Regions from separate parts of the Alcanivorax sp. genome, predicted to be linked through region 1. Evidence: predicted binding sites of a transcription regulator. Region 1 holds the regulator's gene; the other holds the start of a gene.
The links. The regulator LexA, encoded in region 1, represses DNA repair genes until DNA is damaged. The targets are predictions, from matches to a motif close to TACTGTNTANNTANACAGTA.
Positions count from the first base shown of each region.

Region 2: umuD (translesion error-prone DNA polymerase V autoproteolytic subunit) is a predicted target of LexA. The motif match lies at 4,306-4,325, and genes of this name have one in related genera.

Region 1 covers NZ_CP080267.1:306,246-313,500, forward strand. The annotation lists gene KZ772_RS01330 (TatD family hydrolase) at 91-912, opposite strand; gene KZ772_RS01335 (DUF1499 domain-containing protein) at 860-1,327, opposite strand; gene lexA (transcriptional repressor LexA) at 1,308-1,922, opposite strand; gene KZ772_RS01345 (cyclic nucleotide-binding domain-containing protein) at 2,235-2,885, shown strand; gene KZ772_RS01350 (universal stress protein) at 3,092-3,538, opposite strand; gene topA (type I DNA topoisomerase) at 3,799-6,534, shown strand; gene KZ772_RS01360 (hypothetical protein) at 6,662-7,192, shown strand.
Region 2 covers NZ_CP080267.1:1,057,106-1,064,360, forward strand. The annotation lists gene KZ772_RS04795 (AraC family transcriptional regulator) at 1-335, shown strand, start outside; gene KZ772_RS04800 (hypothetical protein) at 533-841, shown strand; gene KZ772_RS04805 (DUF3336 domain-containing protein) at 1,091-2,551, shown strand; gene umuC (translesion error-prone DNA polymerase V subunit UmuC) at 2,582-3,853, opposite strand; gene umuD (translesion error-prone DNA polymerase V autoproteolytic subunit) at 3,859-4,263, opposite strand; gene KZ772_RS04820 (hypothetical protein) at 4,466-4,747, shown strand; tRNA gene KZ772_RS04825 (tRNA-Gly) at 4,981-5,054, opposite strand; gene KZ772_RS04830 (NAD-dependent epimerase/dehydratase family protein) at 5,232-6,212, shown strand; gene KZ772_RS04835 (methyltransferase) at 6,281-7,255, opposite strand.

The sequences.
Region 1 (7,255 bases):
CCTTGCTCGCAAGGCGAAGGCTTGGTGGAGTTCTCTCTCTCTCTGGAAACTTCGCTTTGCGAGCAAAGTTCCAACGGGTTCTGGTTTCGCTTATCTGAACAGCGATCGCGCGTTTTCACTCGTCATGCCCGCCACCTGGGCCACACCCTGCCCCCGCAAACTCGCCACCCGTTTACCGACCCAGGGCAGCAATGAAGGTTCATTGCGTCGCTTCTTCGGGGGCGGTTCTGGCAGATCCCGCGGCAGCAGATAGGGGGCATCGGTTTCCAGCAACAGCCGGTTATCCGGAATATTGTGCACCAGCTCTGCCAGCGGCTTGCCCCGGCGCTCATCACAGACCCAGCCGGTAATACCGATGTGGCAATCCAGATCGAGATAATCGAAAAGCGCCTGGCGGGAACCGGTAAAGCAGTGAACCACTGCGCCAACAAGATGGTCCCGGTAGGCTTTCAGGATGGGCGCGAAGCGCTCATGGGCATCACGTTCGTGGAGGAACACTGGTAGCCGGTATTCCACCGCCAGGGCCAGCTGTGCCTCGAAGGCACGTTCCTGATCCGGTCGTGGGGAAAAGTCGCGATTGAAATCCAGGCCCATCTCACCGGCGGCCTTTACGTTCTGCTGGCTGAGCAGTTCACGCAGTTCGTTTTCCAGGGCCGGGGAGTAGAAGCGGGCGCTGTGGGGATGTAAACCTGCAGTGGCGAACAGATCGTCGTGTTGACTGGCCAGCGCCATGGCCTGACGGGATTCGTCTACATTGGTGCCGGTGAGCAATTGCCAGGACACCCCGGCGGAGCGGGCTCGTTCCAGCACCTCATTCCGGTCATCCCGGAATTGCTTGTCGGTCAGGTTGACGCCGATATCAGCCCAGTGAACGGGAGCCTTGTCGGGAGAAGTGTTGTGAGGTGCTGTCATCAGGAGCCTGCTCCGCCAGTTGTTCGCGCAGGGATTCTACCCGACGACGGTTGGCACCTAAATCCCAGTAGCCCACTCGAGAGGCGGAGCGCACTTCTACCACGCCGTCTTCGCGGACATAGAAGGTCACATCATCCACGAAGCGCAGTATCCGGCTGGAGAAACGGGCCTGAATACGGGACTGGCCGACCACGTCAAACTCCACACGGGGTAGTTGGCGCAACAGAGCCTGCAGACGGGCCATGCTGGCCTTACGGGTTTCCGCTACCTGTAATGGCGCGACCCGACGCTCTTCATCCGTAGCCAGACTGGACACGCAGTTGGGCGAATCCGGGCAGGGGGCGAGCAGATGCGTATTGGACATGGCGGCAGCACTCATCAATAGCAGAATGGCACTAGAAAGAATTCGGATCACGGATCAGCCCCACGAAAATACCCTCGATGATCAGCTGATCGGCAGGCACTTTAATGGGCTCGTACGCCTCATTGGCGGGTAACAGGGTAGCGCTGGATTTGTTCAACTTTAGGGTCTTCACCGTGACTTCTTCGTCAATGCGGGCAACCACGATCTCGCCGGAGCGAGCCACGTTGGATTTGCGCACGGCAATCAGGTCGCCGTCGAAGATACCCGCCTCGATCATGCTGTCGCCCTGTACCTTCAGCAGGTAGGTAGGCCGTTGCTTGAACAGCCCCTGGGGCACGGGAACCGTACGCTCCACATTTTCGATCGCCTCGATGGGGACCCCGGCAGCTACCTTGCCCACTACCGGTAGTTCTTCTTCCGACCAGAACGCATTGTCGAGTAACTGGATGCCGCGGGAGCGGTCACTATGGAGTTTTATGAAGCCTTTACGCTCCAGCGCTCTCAGATGGTCAGAGGCGGCATTCTTGGACTGGAAGCCCATGATGTCGGCAATTTCCGCGCGAGTCGGTGCCATACCGGTATCGGCGATGCATTCGCGGATACAGTCCAGCACCTGTTGCTGGCGATCGGTGAGTTTGCTGCTCATAACCTTCTCCATGTTTCCCGCAGGATTTCGGTTCCATACCCGGGCGTCATCGACGCTTCTGGCTAACCAGGCTGTCAGCCTTGGCTGACAAACAGTGCTACAAAACCGATGCTAGCATAGGTACTGATAATATGAACAGTGCTATTTGAACAGTTGTTCCTGTCTGTTTTTCGGCGGTTTCGGGAGGATGTCGTTGCCCTGTGAAGACGCGCGCACTAGCATATTGCAGGAAGGTCATAACGGTTGTGGGTCTTTATGTCGATTCGCCGCCAGATCTTCCGATAACAATTCCATCAGACCTGGGGATAGTAGATGGAGCAGGCCAATAATAATGACTTCGGCCAGCAACGGATCCGGCAGTTGTTGTCCGGTGTGCCGTTTTTCAATGAAATTGCCCGCGACGATCAAGATGAGTTTTCTCAACTTGAGCACAACACCCGCCTTTGGGTCGCCGGCTCGGGGGACACGGTCATTCGTGCCGGGGATGTGGATTCCACCCTGTATTTCCTGTTACGGGGGCAACTGGAAGTACTTTCGGAACATGCTGACGAAGCACCCTTGTATTATGTTTCTCCGGGTGAAGTTTTCGGTACCCTTTCCATGCTGCTTGGGACACCGCGCAGCGCCAATATAAGGGTATCCGAGAATGCCCGTGAAGCCGTGCTGGCAAGCCTGGACTTCAACGAGTTCAATGAGGATGAGGGTCCTTATTCACTGACCACCCGGCTGGCTTTCTTCCACATGATTGTCCATCACATTCGCTGGACCCTGGAAGTCAAACGCATGCAATCCCCGGATCACGAGCTGGTCCAGTCCATGCGCAAGCTACCGGTCTTTCACGGGGAAAAAGGCAGCCGTGAAGAACTGGCCGCCCTCAAGGTGCAGGCCCAGGGTCTGGCGGAACTGCTGTGCCGCTGGAATGAAGAAGGAGCGGAAGGGACGGGGGCGTTGCAGCTAACGTGAAGGCAGTTAATAGTGAACAGTGAACAGTGAACAGTGAACAGTGAACAGTGAACAGTGAACAGTGAACAGTGAACAGTGAACAGTTTCGCGGAATAGGTTTCTGCTTTCTGAACGTAAGAGGCCGCGTCCAGGCTATGGGCGCGGCCTCTTACGTTTCAGTCAGGCATGCGCTGGAACGCGCGCTATTAACTATTCACTGTTAACTATTAACTGCCCTTCTGATCAACCTTCACCGCCAACACATCACAATGCGCCCCCGGCACCAGGCCGCGGGCGGTGGAGCCCAGGAGCAGGGCGAGGCCGCTGCGGGTGTGACTGCCAACTACGATCAGGTCGGCGCCCAGCTTGTCTGCCTGGTCGAGGATGGTCTTTTCGATGGAGCCCAGCTCCACGTGGACATTCTCGGCGGGGATCTGATAACGGCCAGCGTAGGTGTCGGCAGTGTCCCTGGCCTGTTTCATCAGGCCGCTTTGCAGGTCGGTTACATCCATGGGCACATCGGCGCCATAGGCCAGTGCCAGGGGTTCGATTACATGGATCAGATGCAGCTCGCCATCATTACCAGAGAGCACCCCGGCGGCCCGGGACAACACCTGGGCAGACTCATCACTGCAATCAATGGCGACCAGAATTCGGCGATAGGGGCTAGTCACGGTTCTCTCCCTGAAACGGTGTCTTTCCCGCAGTATAACGCTCTTTGAGTGGGTTGCCAGAACCTGTTTCTCACCGGGAGGGTTGCCCAACACCCTCTCTCTGGTCTACTACTAAAAAAGGCAGCAGAGCTTGACCCGGCCATACCGGCGCTGTCTAAATAGCGCCCGAAGAAGACTGGCGCCGCCTGTGTGACCGCCATATCGGGGCACTGTAGCCGGTGCGCTCTGTTCAACAAACCGCCGCCATTGAGAACCTGAGAATGGGAAAAACTCTTGTTATTGTGGAGTCGCCTGCCAAGGCCAAGACCATCAACCGCTACCTGGGCGACGACTTCGTAGTGAAGTCCAGCGTCGGCCACGTACGCGATCTGCCGGTCAGTGGTGGCTCCAAGAAGAGCACCCCTCAGGAGCGCGCCAAAGAGGCGGCCTACACCCGCTCCTTGCCCAAGGAAGAGCGTGAAGCCTATAAAAAGAAGAAGGCCAAGGCCCAGTTGATCAACCGCATGGGCGTGGATCCGGAGCACGGCTGGAAAGCCCATTACGAGATCCTTCCCGGCAAGGAAAAGGTGATCGATGAGCTCAAGCGACTTGCCGCCAAAGCCGACCGCATCTATCTGGCGACGGATTTGGACCGCGAAGGGGAGGCCATTGCCTGGCACCTGCGGGAAGTGATCGGCGGCGATGATTCCCGTTTTGACCGGGTGGTGTTCAACGAAATTACCAAGAAAGCCATTCAGGCCGCTTTCGAGCAGCCCGGCAAACTGGATCTGAGCCGGGTGGAAGCCCAGCAGGCGCGCCGTTTCCTGGACCGGGTGGTGGGCTTCATGATCTCGCCCCTGCTGTGGGAGAAGATCGCCCGCGGCCTGTCCGCCGGTCGGGTGCAGTCGGTTGCCGTGGAACTGGTGGTGGAACGCGAGCGGGAAATTCGTGCCTTTATCCCGGAAGAGTTCTGGGAGATGCACAGCGATACCCACAGTGACCAGGGCGAAGCCCTGCGCCTGGAAGTGGCCAAACACAAGGGCGTGAACTTCCGTCCGGACAACGGTGACGATGCGAAACAGCATCGCCAGGCGTTGCTGCAGGCCGGCACACTCACCATCAGCCAGCGCGAGCAGCGGCCCACCCGTTCCAAGCCATCGGCGCCCTTTATTACCTCCACCCTGCAGCAGGCGGCCAGCACTCGCCTTGGTTTCGGGGTGAAGAAGACCATGATGATGGCCCAGCGCCTCTACGAGGCCGGTCACATTACCTACATGCGTACCGATTCCACCAACCTGAGCAGCGACGCGGTGGCCGCCTGTCGGGAATGGATCGGCGAAAAGCTGGGTGACAAATACCTGCCCGAGAAGCCGCTGTCCTACAGCAGCAAGGAAGGTGCCCAGGAAGCTCACGAAGCGATTCGTCCTTCCGATGTGCGCCGCACCTCCGATTCCCTCAAGGACATGGAGCGTGATGCCCAGCGTCTCTACGAGCTGATCCGTCGCCAGTTCATTGCCTGTCAGATGCCGCCGGCGGAATACCTGAGCACCACGCTTACCGCCACCGGCAATGATTACGAGCTGAAGGCCAAGGGCCGCATCATGAAGTTCGACGGCTGGACCCGCATCCAGCCGCCGGCCTCGCGCAAGGGCCAGGAAGATACCCTGTTGCCGGATGTGAAAGAGGGCGACACTCTGACCATCGATCAGGTGGATATCGATCAGCATTTCACCAAGCCGCCGGCCCGTTTCACCGAGGCCAGCCTGGTGAAGGAACTGGAAAAACGTGGCATTGGCCGCCCATCCACCTATGCGGCGATTATCTCCACCATTCAGGATCGCGGTTATGTGCGTCAGGACAACCGCCGTTTCTATGCGGAAAAAATGGGCGATATTGTCACCGACCGGCTGGCGGAAAACTTCCCCAACCTGATGGACTACGGCTTCACCGCCCGCATGGAAGAAACCCTGGATGAAATCGCCGAGGGTCGCCGCAACTGGAAGGATGTGCTCGACGAGTTCTACCGGGATTTTGTCTCCAAACTGGAAGCGGCCCAGGGCGAGGGCAGCGGCAAGCAGGCCATTGGTGGTATGCGCGCCAACCTGCCCACCGATACCGATATCGAGTGCCCCAAGTGCGGTCGCCCCATGCAGATCCGTACCGGTTCCACCGGTGTTTTCCTGGGCTGCTCAGGCTACAGTCTGCCGCCCAAGGAGCGTTGTACCGCCACCCTGAATCTGCTGCCCGGCGAAGAAGCCGAATCGGTGAATGCCGATGACGAGGAAGCGGAAGTCAAGGAGTTGCGCAACAAGAAGCGCTGCCAGAAGTGCGGCACCGCCATGGAAAACTACCTGATCGACGAGAAGCGCAAACTGCACATTTGCGGTAACAACCCGGACTGTGACGGCTATGTGGTCGAGAAGGGCGAGTTCCGCATCAAGGGCTACGATGGCCCGGTGCTGGAGTGCGAAAAGTGCGGCAATGAAATGCAGCTGCGCACCGGTCGTTTCGGCAAGTTCTTCAAGTGCACCAACGAGGCGTGTGGCAACACCCGCAAGCTGCTCAAGAGTGGCGAGCCGGCACCGCCACGGGCGGACCCGATCCCCATGCCGCATCTCAAGTGCGAGAAATACGACGACGATCATTATCTGCTGCGCGATGGTGCCTCCGGCCTGTTCCTGGCGGCCAGCAAGTTCCCGAAAAACCGGGAAACCCGGCCACCGCTGATCCTGGAAATCCAGAGTGTTGCCGAGCAGCTGGATCCCAAGCACAAGTACCTGGCCGAGGCGCCGGCGAAAGACCCGGATGGCAATCCCGGGGTGCTGCGCTACAGCCGCAAGGCCAAAGAGCAGTACGTGATGAGCGAGATCGACGGCAAGGCCACCGGCTGGATGGCCTTCTATCGGGATGGCAACTGGGTCGAGGAACAGACCAAGAAGAAGGCGCCCGCCAAGAAGAAAGCGGCTGCCAAGAAGAAGGCTCCGGCCAAGAAAAAGGCCGCTGCCAAGAAATCCTGACCGCTGATATTTTGTAGGAGCTATGCTCGCATAGCGAACCTGCTTGCGATGGCTCTGGTTTTCGTCACAAGCATAGCTCCTACGGTCAGGCTAACCCGTTATATCCATAGTTTCTGCGAGTTCTCACATGTCCCGAATGGTCCGAGAAAATGCCGTCAGTGGTCTGCGCGAGCGGATCTACTTTGCTCAGGCCCTGCTACGTCAGCTCGTACGCGAACAGGCCGATGCGGTGCCTGCGGTACGCCTGGCCTTGCGTGGTGCTGTGGTATTTCATCTCTATTCGGCCCTGGTCGGTCTGGCTCGCCAGTCTGCCACCACCTATCAGGTAGCCGGTGCCGACCATTTGTTCAGCTTGGCGGCCCTGGTTCAGGCGTTTCGTGATTCCGAAGTGGAAGCCCCGGAAATGGCAATTCTCGGCCAGTCCCTAGCCGACCGCGCAGACCTGGTCGCCTGGCTGGACGGGGAAATGCAAAACGCCATGGGTGCTGCCGGCCTGGCCCGCCGCCCAGCCCCGCCCAGCGACGCCAACGCCCTCAATCTGATGGCGGAAGACCGCTATGCTCCCCTGGCTGAAGGTGACATGGAACGCCTCAGTAATGCCATCCAGCGGGTCAGCGAACTGGTGGAGCATTGTGTGGGGTATCTGGAGGAGTGGTGAGAAAGGCAATTGAGAATGGATAATTGATAACTGCGTGCGAAAGGGTGTAAACAGCTTTTATGT
Region 2 (7,255 bases), 750 kb from region 1:
GGGTGGAAACCAGTCTGGGCCAGCGGGTCAAGCAGTGCATCCAGGATGCCATCGGTCATTCCCTGCCGCGCAAGGAAACCATTGCTGAGCGGTTGGGCATGAATGTCCGCACCCTCCACCGCCGCCTGGCCGATGAGGGCCACAACTGGCAGAAGCTGCTGGACGAGGTGCGACTGCATCAGGCCCGACAACTGCTTTGCCAGAGCCCGGCCCCCCAGGCGGAAATCGCCGAAGCCCTGGGCTACTCGGACATCCGCTCTTTCCAACGCAGTTTCAAGCGACATACCGGCATGACACCTGGCCAGTTCCGCAACCAGCAAAAGCCGGATTTGTAGGAAATCACTTACACGCTTTGTCGGCTTTCTCTTATGCGCATTTCGTCATAATCCCGTTCAGCATCTACCCCGCCGCCACTGGTCGTGATCGCTTTGCCCACACCGCTACCGGTTGACTACAACAGTCCCCAAGGGATCACGAAGTTCCCCCAAACCACCGGCCCCGCCGGTTTCGGGAACCGTTACAGGGACGCACCATGAACCGCAAAATTTCCGTCAGTGGCCTCAGCCATGACTCCGCCAGCGCCTTTGTCTCGATGATGGGCATCATCAATGGTCGTTGCAGCGTTATCTGGGAAAACGCCGATTCCGGCCAGGCCGACGTGCTGCTTGTCGCCGCCCAGGATGCAAAACGCGCCGCCAACAGCAAAAGCGGCAAACCCTGCATCGTGGTTTACCCCAGCTCCCAGGATCGGCCCGATGCGCCTTTCACCCTGTCCCATCCGTTCCGGGCCATGCACATGATCCGGGTACTGGAAGATGTGGCCCGGGCCCTGCCCGGCTGATCGCCCCACCCCATCAGCTTGCGCTGATCTCCTGATTAGGCAATTCTGCCCATATAAACGCGGCCTTTTCTTTTCGGCCGCGTTCTTTTTGTCCTACAAAGCCTTAAAACCCGCCACCGGTCATGGCTATACTGACATCAACTAATGACAACAAGGGAGCCACTGAACACTCCCCTCTTGCAGGCTGGCTCGAAGGACCCGGCCTGCAGCGCAAGGGATGTTCAAAGGTTGCCAATGGCGGAGACCTGCATGAAAGGCACTCTCAAGCAACTGGATCGGGCCATCGAGCACGCTGAAACCTACGAAGAATGGTACGAAGCCAGCCGCGAACACGACCGTCTTTCCGGTGCGGACGAATGGAAAGAAATCGATCGCTCCCCCCATTACGACTACGAGTTGATCCGTAATCGCCTGTGGCAGATCCGCCAGGCCCGTGAACGCCATGACGTGAACAAGTTGGTGTTCCATCTGCACGAAGGCCTGCATGGCAACCTGGGCAACATCTCCAACCCACGCCTCTATCAGCAGACCCGGGTAGGCACCAAACGCCTGATCGAGAATTATCTCGAAGAGGTCACCATCGCCCTGAACTACCTGTGCGATACCAACTTCAAGGAGTTCGGCCTCAAGGAGAAACTGGATTTCTTCGAAACCACCGGCCAGGCCTTCGGCCAGAGCTGCCTGATGCTGTCCGGTGGCGCCGCTCTGGGTCTGTTTCATATCGGCGTGGCCCGCTGCCTGTGGGAACAGGGGCTACTTCCTTCGGTGATTTCCGGCTCCAGTGCCGGCAGCATCATTGCGTCCGTTGTTGGCACCCACAACGATGAAGAACTGAAGCTCAAGCTGGAACCGGAAAACATTTATCTGGAAGCCTTCAAGGTGCTGGGCTGGAAAGGCATCGTGCGCGGCACGCCAGTACTGGACGGCGACCACCTGGAAGCCTGCCTGGAAGAGAACATTCTCGACATGACCTTCGAGGAGGCCTACCGGCACACCGGCCGCGAAATCAACATTACCGTCAGCCCCTACGACCGTAATCAGCATGCCCGTCTGCTCAACTGGCGCACCTCCCCCAATGTGCTGATCCGCAAGGCGTCCCTGGCGTCCTGCGCGATTCCCGGCATTTATCCGCCGGTCTCCCTGTGGGCCAAGAATATTGATGGCGAGCGGGTGCCCTACATCCCCGGCCGCAAGTTCGTGGATGGCTCCATTGTCGACGATCTGCCCATCCGTCGTCTGTCCCGACTGTATGGCGTCAACCATTCCATTGTCAGCCAGACCAATCCCCACGTGGTGCCCTTCCTGTCCCGTAACGAGAACACCGACAGCTCCCTGAGCACCCTGGCAGACTGGGGCCTGAAAAACGTGTCCATGAACCTGCGCTATGCCCTGCAATTGATACAGCGCCGGGTGGAGTCCAATGACGTTGGCCTGATGTTCGACAAGGCCAAGAGCATGGTCACCCAGAAATATATCGGCGATATCAACATGATCCCGCCGCGCCAGCCCATGAATGCCCTGCGAGTCTTGAGCAACCCCACCCTGCAGGATGTACGTAACTACATCCGCAAGGGGGAAAAGGCAACCTGGCCCAAACTCGACATGGTGGCCAACACTACCGCCATCAGCCGCACCTTCCGAGACTGCCGTGCCCGTCTGGACCGTATCGAGGAACGCATGCTCGATCAGGTTCCGATGACCGCCGTCTGACAGGCCTCATCCTCTGCCCCGCCGCCCGGGTTACCGGGCCCGGGGCAGATCGCTCCAGCGAGTGGTATAGGCCGGTGACAAATGCGCCCGACGCATGGCCCAGACACAGCGCGCCGCCGGATTGACCCCTCTCCCAGCCAACCAGACTTTGCCCTTGCCGCTCCGGTTGATGGTATCCATCACCGCCATCAACGCCTTCCCTTTCTCCGCGTTGTCGTCTTCGCGAAACAGGGTGACCTGCTCACGCCCCGCCGGGCCCAGATCCGTCAGCATGACCCCGGCCTTGCCATAGCGGTAACCGGCCTGCCACAGGGCAGACACCATTTCCATGGCATGGCGAACCATCACCCTCGTGTCTGTCGTGGCCGGCGACAGAGGCGCCCGGGCGGAATGGGGAAATAACTGCTGGGGTTTGCCCACCGGAGCCGTGCGTAGATACACACTGATCGCACCGGCACTGAGTCCTTCAGCACGCATGCTTTCCGCGGCCCGGGCGGTAAAATCACTGACCGCCTGACGCACGGCCACCAGCGAGGCCACCGGCTCCCCGAAAGAGCGGGAATGAATGATCTGCTGACGGGGCTCCAAGCGGGTTTCCAGGGGCAGGCAGCTTTCTCCATTCAGTTCCCGCACCACCCGTTCCTGCACCACGGAAAAGCGCTTGCGGATCAGACGGTAATCGGTACGCGCCAGGTCCAGAGCAGTCTCAATCTCCATATCATTGAGACGCCGGCCCAGACGTCGACCGATCCCCCACACCGCCGACACCGGCGTACGCGCCAATAGCCGCTGACGCCTCTGCGGATCCGTCAGGACCAACACGCCCCCCGTTTGCGGATACGTCTTGGCCGCATGGTTCGCCAACTTGGCCAGGGTCTTGGTCGGCGCCACCCCCACACAGACGGGAACACCCACCCATCTGCCAACCCGCTCGCGTAAGGCCTGACCCAATGGCTGAAGCTCCTCGGGTCGCATCAGGGATAGATCCAGAAACGCCTCGTCGATGGAATACACCTCCACCGCCGGTACCAGGGTGGCCAACGTGGCCATGACCCGCCGGGAGATATCGCCGTAGAGCACATAGTTGGAGGAAAACACCACGACCTGGTGCTTGCGGATCAGATCGCGGGCCTCGAACAGCGGCATCCCGGTTCTCACCCCCAGTGCCTTGGCCTCGGCGGATCCGGCCACAATGCAGCCATCATTGTTGGATAGCACCACCACCGGGCGCCCCTGCAGGTCCGGGCGGAAAATCCGCTCACAGGAAGCATAGAAACTGTTGCAGTCGACCAGGGCAAACATGACATTTAGCGCCCGGATCGGTCCACTGGGCGGTGCGGATGGAGCGAGAATGTCACTACGCCAAACAACTCCCACTCCTGATCAGCCAGGGGTATCGCCGCATAGCAGGGATTGCGGGGTATCAGCATGGGCTGTGGCCGCAACCGCAATTCCTTCACAGTGAATTCCCCATTCAGCGACGCCACCACCACATCACCGTGAGACGCCTCCAGAGCGCGATCCACCACCAGAATATCATCCGGAAAAATCCCCGCTTCCAGCATGGAATCTCCCTCCACCCGCAGCAGAAAAGAGGCCTCCGGCTGGCGAATGCACAGCTGGTTCAGATCCAGCGGCGCTTCCATATAGCCCTGGGCCGGAGAAGGGAAACCGGCAGCAACACGTTCGACGAAAAAAGGCAGCGCAGTCATGGGATACCACAGCGAAGATAGCGACGCTCCCATGGTATCAAATACTGTCCTTATGTACAGTCAAAAGACACACTCACGGCCACCGATACCGGCTCTGACAGAACAAACAGGAAAGCAACAAAACGCAAAGAAAGGCATATCCAAACCCCGCCATGACTGTCTTAGGGTAGGTATAAAGAATCCGTCATCAGGATGCAGTCATATGCTTGAAGGGAACCCGGGCTGGATGTCCGACTTTCTCGAAGAAATGGGACTGCCGGCCAACGCCGTGTTTCAGGGTTATGTGCTCTATCAGCGGGAAAGCGACAGCTTTGTCGCCAACGCCCCTGACCCATCCTTGCCCCACTATGTGAAGCCATGCGCCTGGGCCCGCCGCTACCCCTATATCATGCTGGCCAGGGACGCCGCCCAGGAAATGGAGGAAGGCATACAGGTACAGGTGCTGTTCCGTCTGGGAGGGAAATTTCTGGCTTATCCGATCTGACAAACACCGATCCCCCATAAACAAAAGCCACCCGCTGGGTGGCTTTTCAGGAGCCTCTGAGTAACTCCTTGTGTGCTCAGCGAGGCCTGAAGGGCACATCTGTTGTGTTTTCTCGCGACGGACAGGGTGGTTCCCTTTCCTAGCGAGAAAGCGCAGCAGATGTGCCCTTCAGGTCTCGCCCTCCGGGCCTTTCAGGCTGAGCATGCAAGGAGTTGTTCAGAGGCTCCTCAATATGGAGCGGGTGAAGAGAATCGAACTCTCGTATGCAGCTTGGGAAGCTGCCGTTCTACCATTGAACTACACCCGCTTGGACAACCGGCAATATAGTCAAAAGGATGCGCCTTGGCCAGTGCTGATGTTGTCCAGATATGCTGTTTTGACACCAGCACGACCGGTTTGAGGTTACACTCTGAAGCAGCCTCCGAGTAACGCCCTGCGTACTCGGAGGCTTCCTAAAGATCAGAATGACAACAGGAGCATGGCCATGCCAATGGCATTTGTGAGTGGGGCCCGGGGATTTCTCGGGGGACACATCGTCGACCAGTTGCTGGCAAAAGGCTGGGACGTCACTGCAGTCATCCGGCCACGCAGTGATGCCGCTGCGCTGCAAGCGAAAGGCGTTCAGGTAGTACAGGCTCCGCTGGACAATGCCACCGAGCTGACCCTGGTGATGCCGGCAGCACCGGATGCCGTCTTCCACGTAGCCGGCAATACCAGCCTGTGGCGGCGCGGCAACGCACAACAGTACCGGGATAACGTACTGGGCACCCGGGCCATGGTCAGCGCGTCGCTGAAAAACGTGGCGGGCCGGTTTGTACATACCTCCTCGATTTCCGCCTGGGGCATTCAGGACAACCCCATCAATGAACAGACCCCCTCCAACGCGGCCAACGACTGGATCGGTTATAACCGCAGCAAGTATCTGGCCGAACAAGAGGTGGAAGACGGTATCCGCCAGGGGCTGGACGCTGTCATCCTGAATCCCTGCGGTATTATTGGCGCCGGCGACACACACAATTGGTCACAGATGATCAAGCTGATTCAGGACGGCAAGCTTCCGGGCGTCCCACCGGGCGGGGGGAATTTCTGTGCCGTTGAAGAGGTGGCCAAAGCCCACCTGTCAGCCCTGGAACACGGCCAGTGCGGTGAGCGCTATATCCTTGCCGGGGTGGAAGCCAGCTTCCTGGAACTGGTGCAGACCATTGCCGGGCAACTCGGTAAAAAAGCGCCAACACGCACCGTACCTCCGGCAGTATTGAAACTGGCCGGCCAGCTATATCCCATTGGCAGCCTGTTTACCGGCAACGAACCCCGTCTGACACCGGAAAAAGTGGCACTGGTCACCAGCCGGGTACATGCAGATGGCCGCAAGGCCGTGGAGGAACTGGGATTCAACGACCAGGTTCCGCTGGCCAGCATGGTCGCAAACTGTATTCACTGGATGATGCAGGAAAAACTGCTGTAGGAACAAAGCGTAGATAACGCGGGGGGCGCCATGTAAGCATGGCTCCTACGGAAAAACTGATAGCAGCTTCACACCACCGCCCGATATACCCGAAAGCGCGTGGTCTCCCCGGCCACCTGGACATGGGAAAAGGCATCATCCAGCCACTGGGCATAGGGCAGCTCACGGTTTGCCACCAGCCACATTTCCCCTTCCTTGTTCAGGTGACCCGGTGCCTCGGCGATCAGCCTGCGGGTAATATCCGTGGTGCGCTGACGGCGGTCGTGGAACGGCGGGTTGGTCACGATCATGTCCACCCGGCCGGCAAGTGGGGAAAACAGATCGCCGCCTGTCACGCGGCCCTGCAACCCGTTGCGGGCCAGACTGGCAGTTGTCGCAGCGACCGCACTGGCACTCACGTCCACCGCCTGCACCTTCCACCCCTGGCTGGCCAGGCTGGCACTGATCACACCGGCACCGCAGCCCATGTCGATCATGCTTCCCCGTCTGGGCAGGCGATGCTGTGCCATCAGATCCAGCAACAACCGGGTGCCCTCATCCAGGCGGCCGTGACTGAACACGCCCGGATAGCTGACAATCTCCAGATCGCCCACCGGAATCACCTCCCCCCAGGCTGCCAGGGTCTGGGTTTCCCCCGGCTGTAACCGGCCACTGTACAGTTTGCAATGGCGGGCACTATCCACCAGCACAGCATCATCCACATGCGCCTGAAGATGTTTCAACGCGCCACGAATGCCCCCCTTGGCCGGTCCGATCAACCACAACTCCACCGGCTGGCTGATTTCGCCGGCCAGCCAGTTAAGCAGAAAGCGTAAACGCTCAATGGATTTGGGCAAGGGCAGAACCAGCAGATCCACCTCCGGGGGTACCGTCGGTGCCGCCGCCCACTGCTGGGCCCCTACGGTGAAATCATCCGCATGCAAATGCACTTGGGCATCCGCATCCAGGCTTTTCAACGCCGGGTCATTGGCATCCACCACCAATACCTGACGGCCCGACAGGGCGCCTGCCTGGCGCAGTAATAACTGTGTCGTATTTTCCAT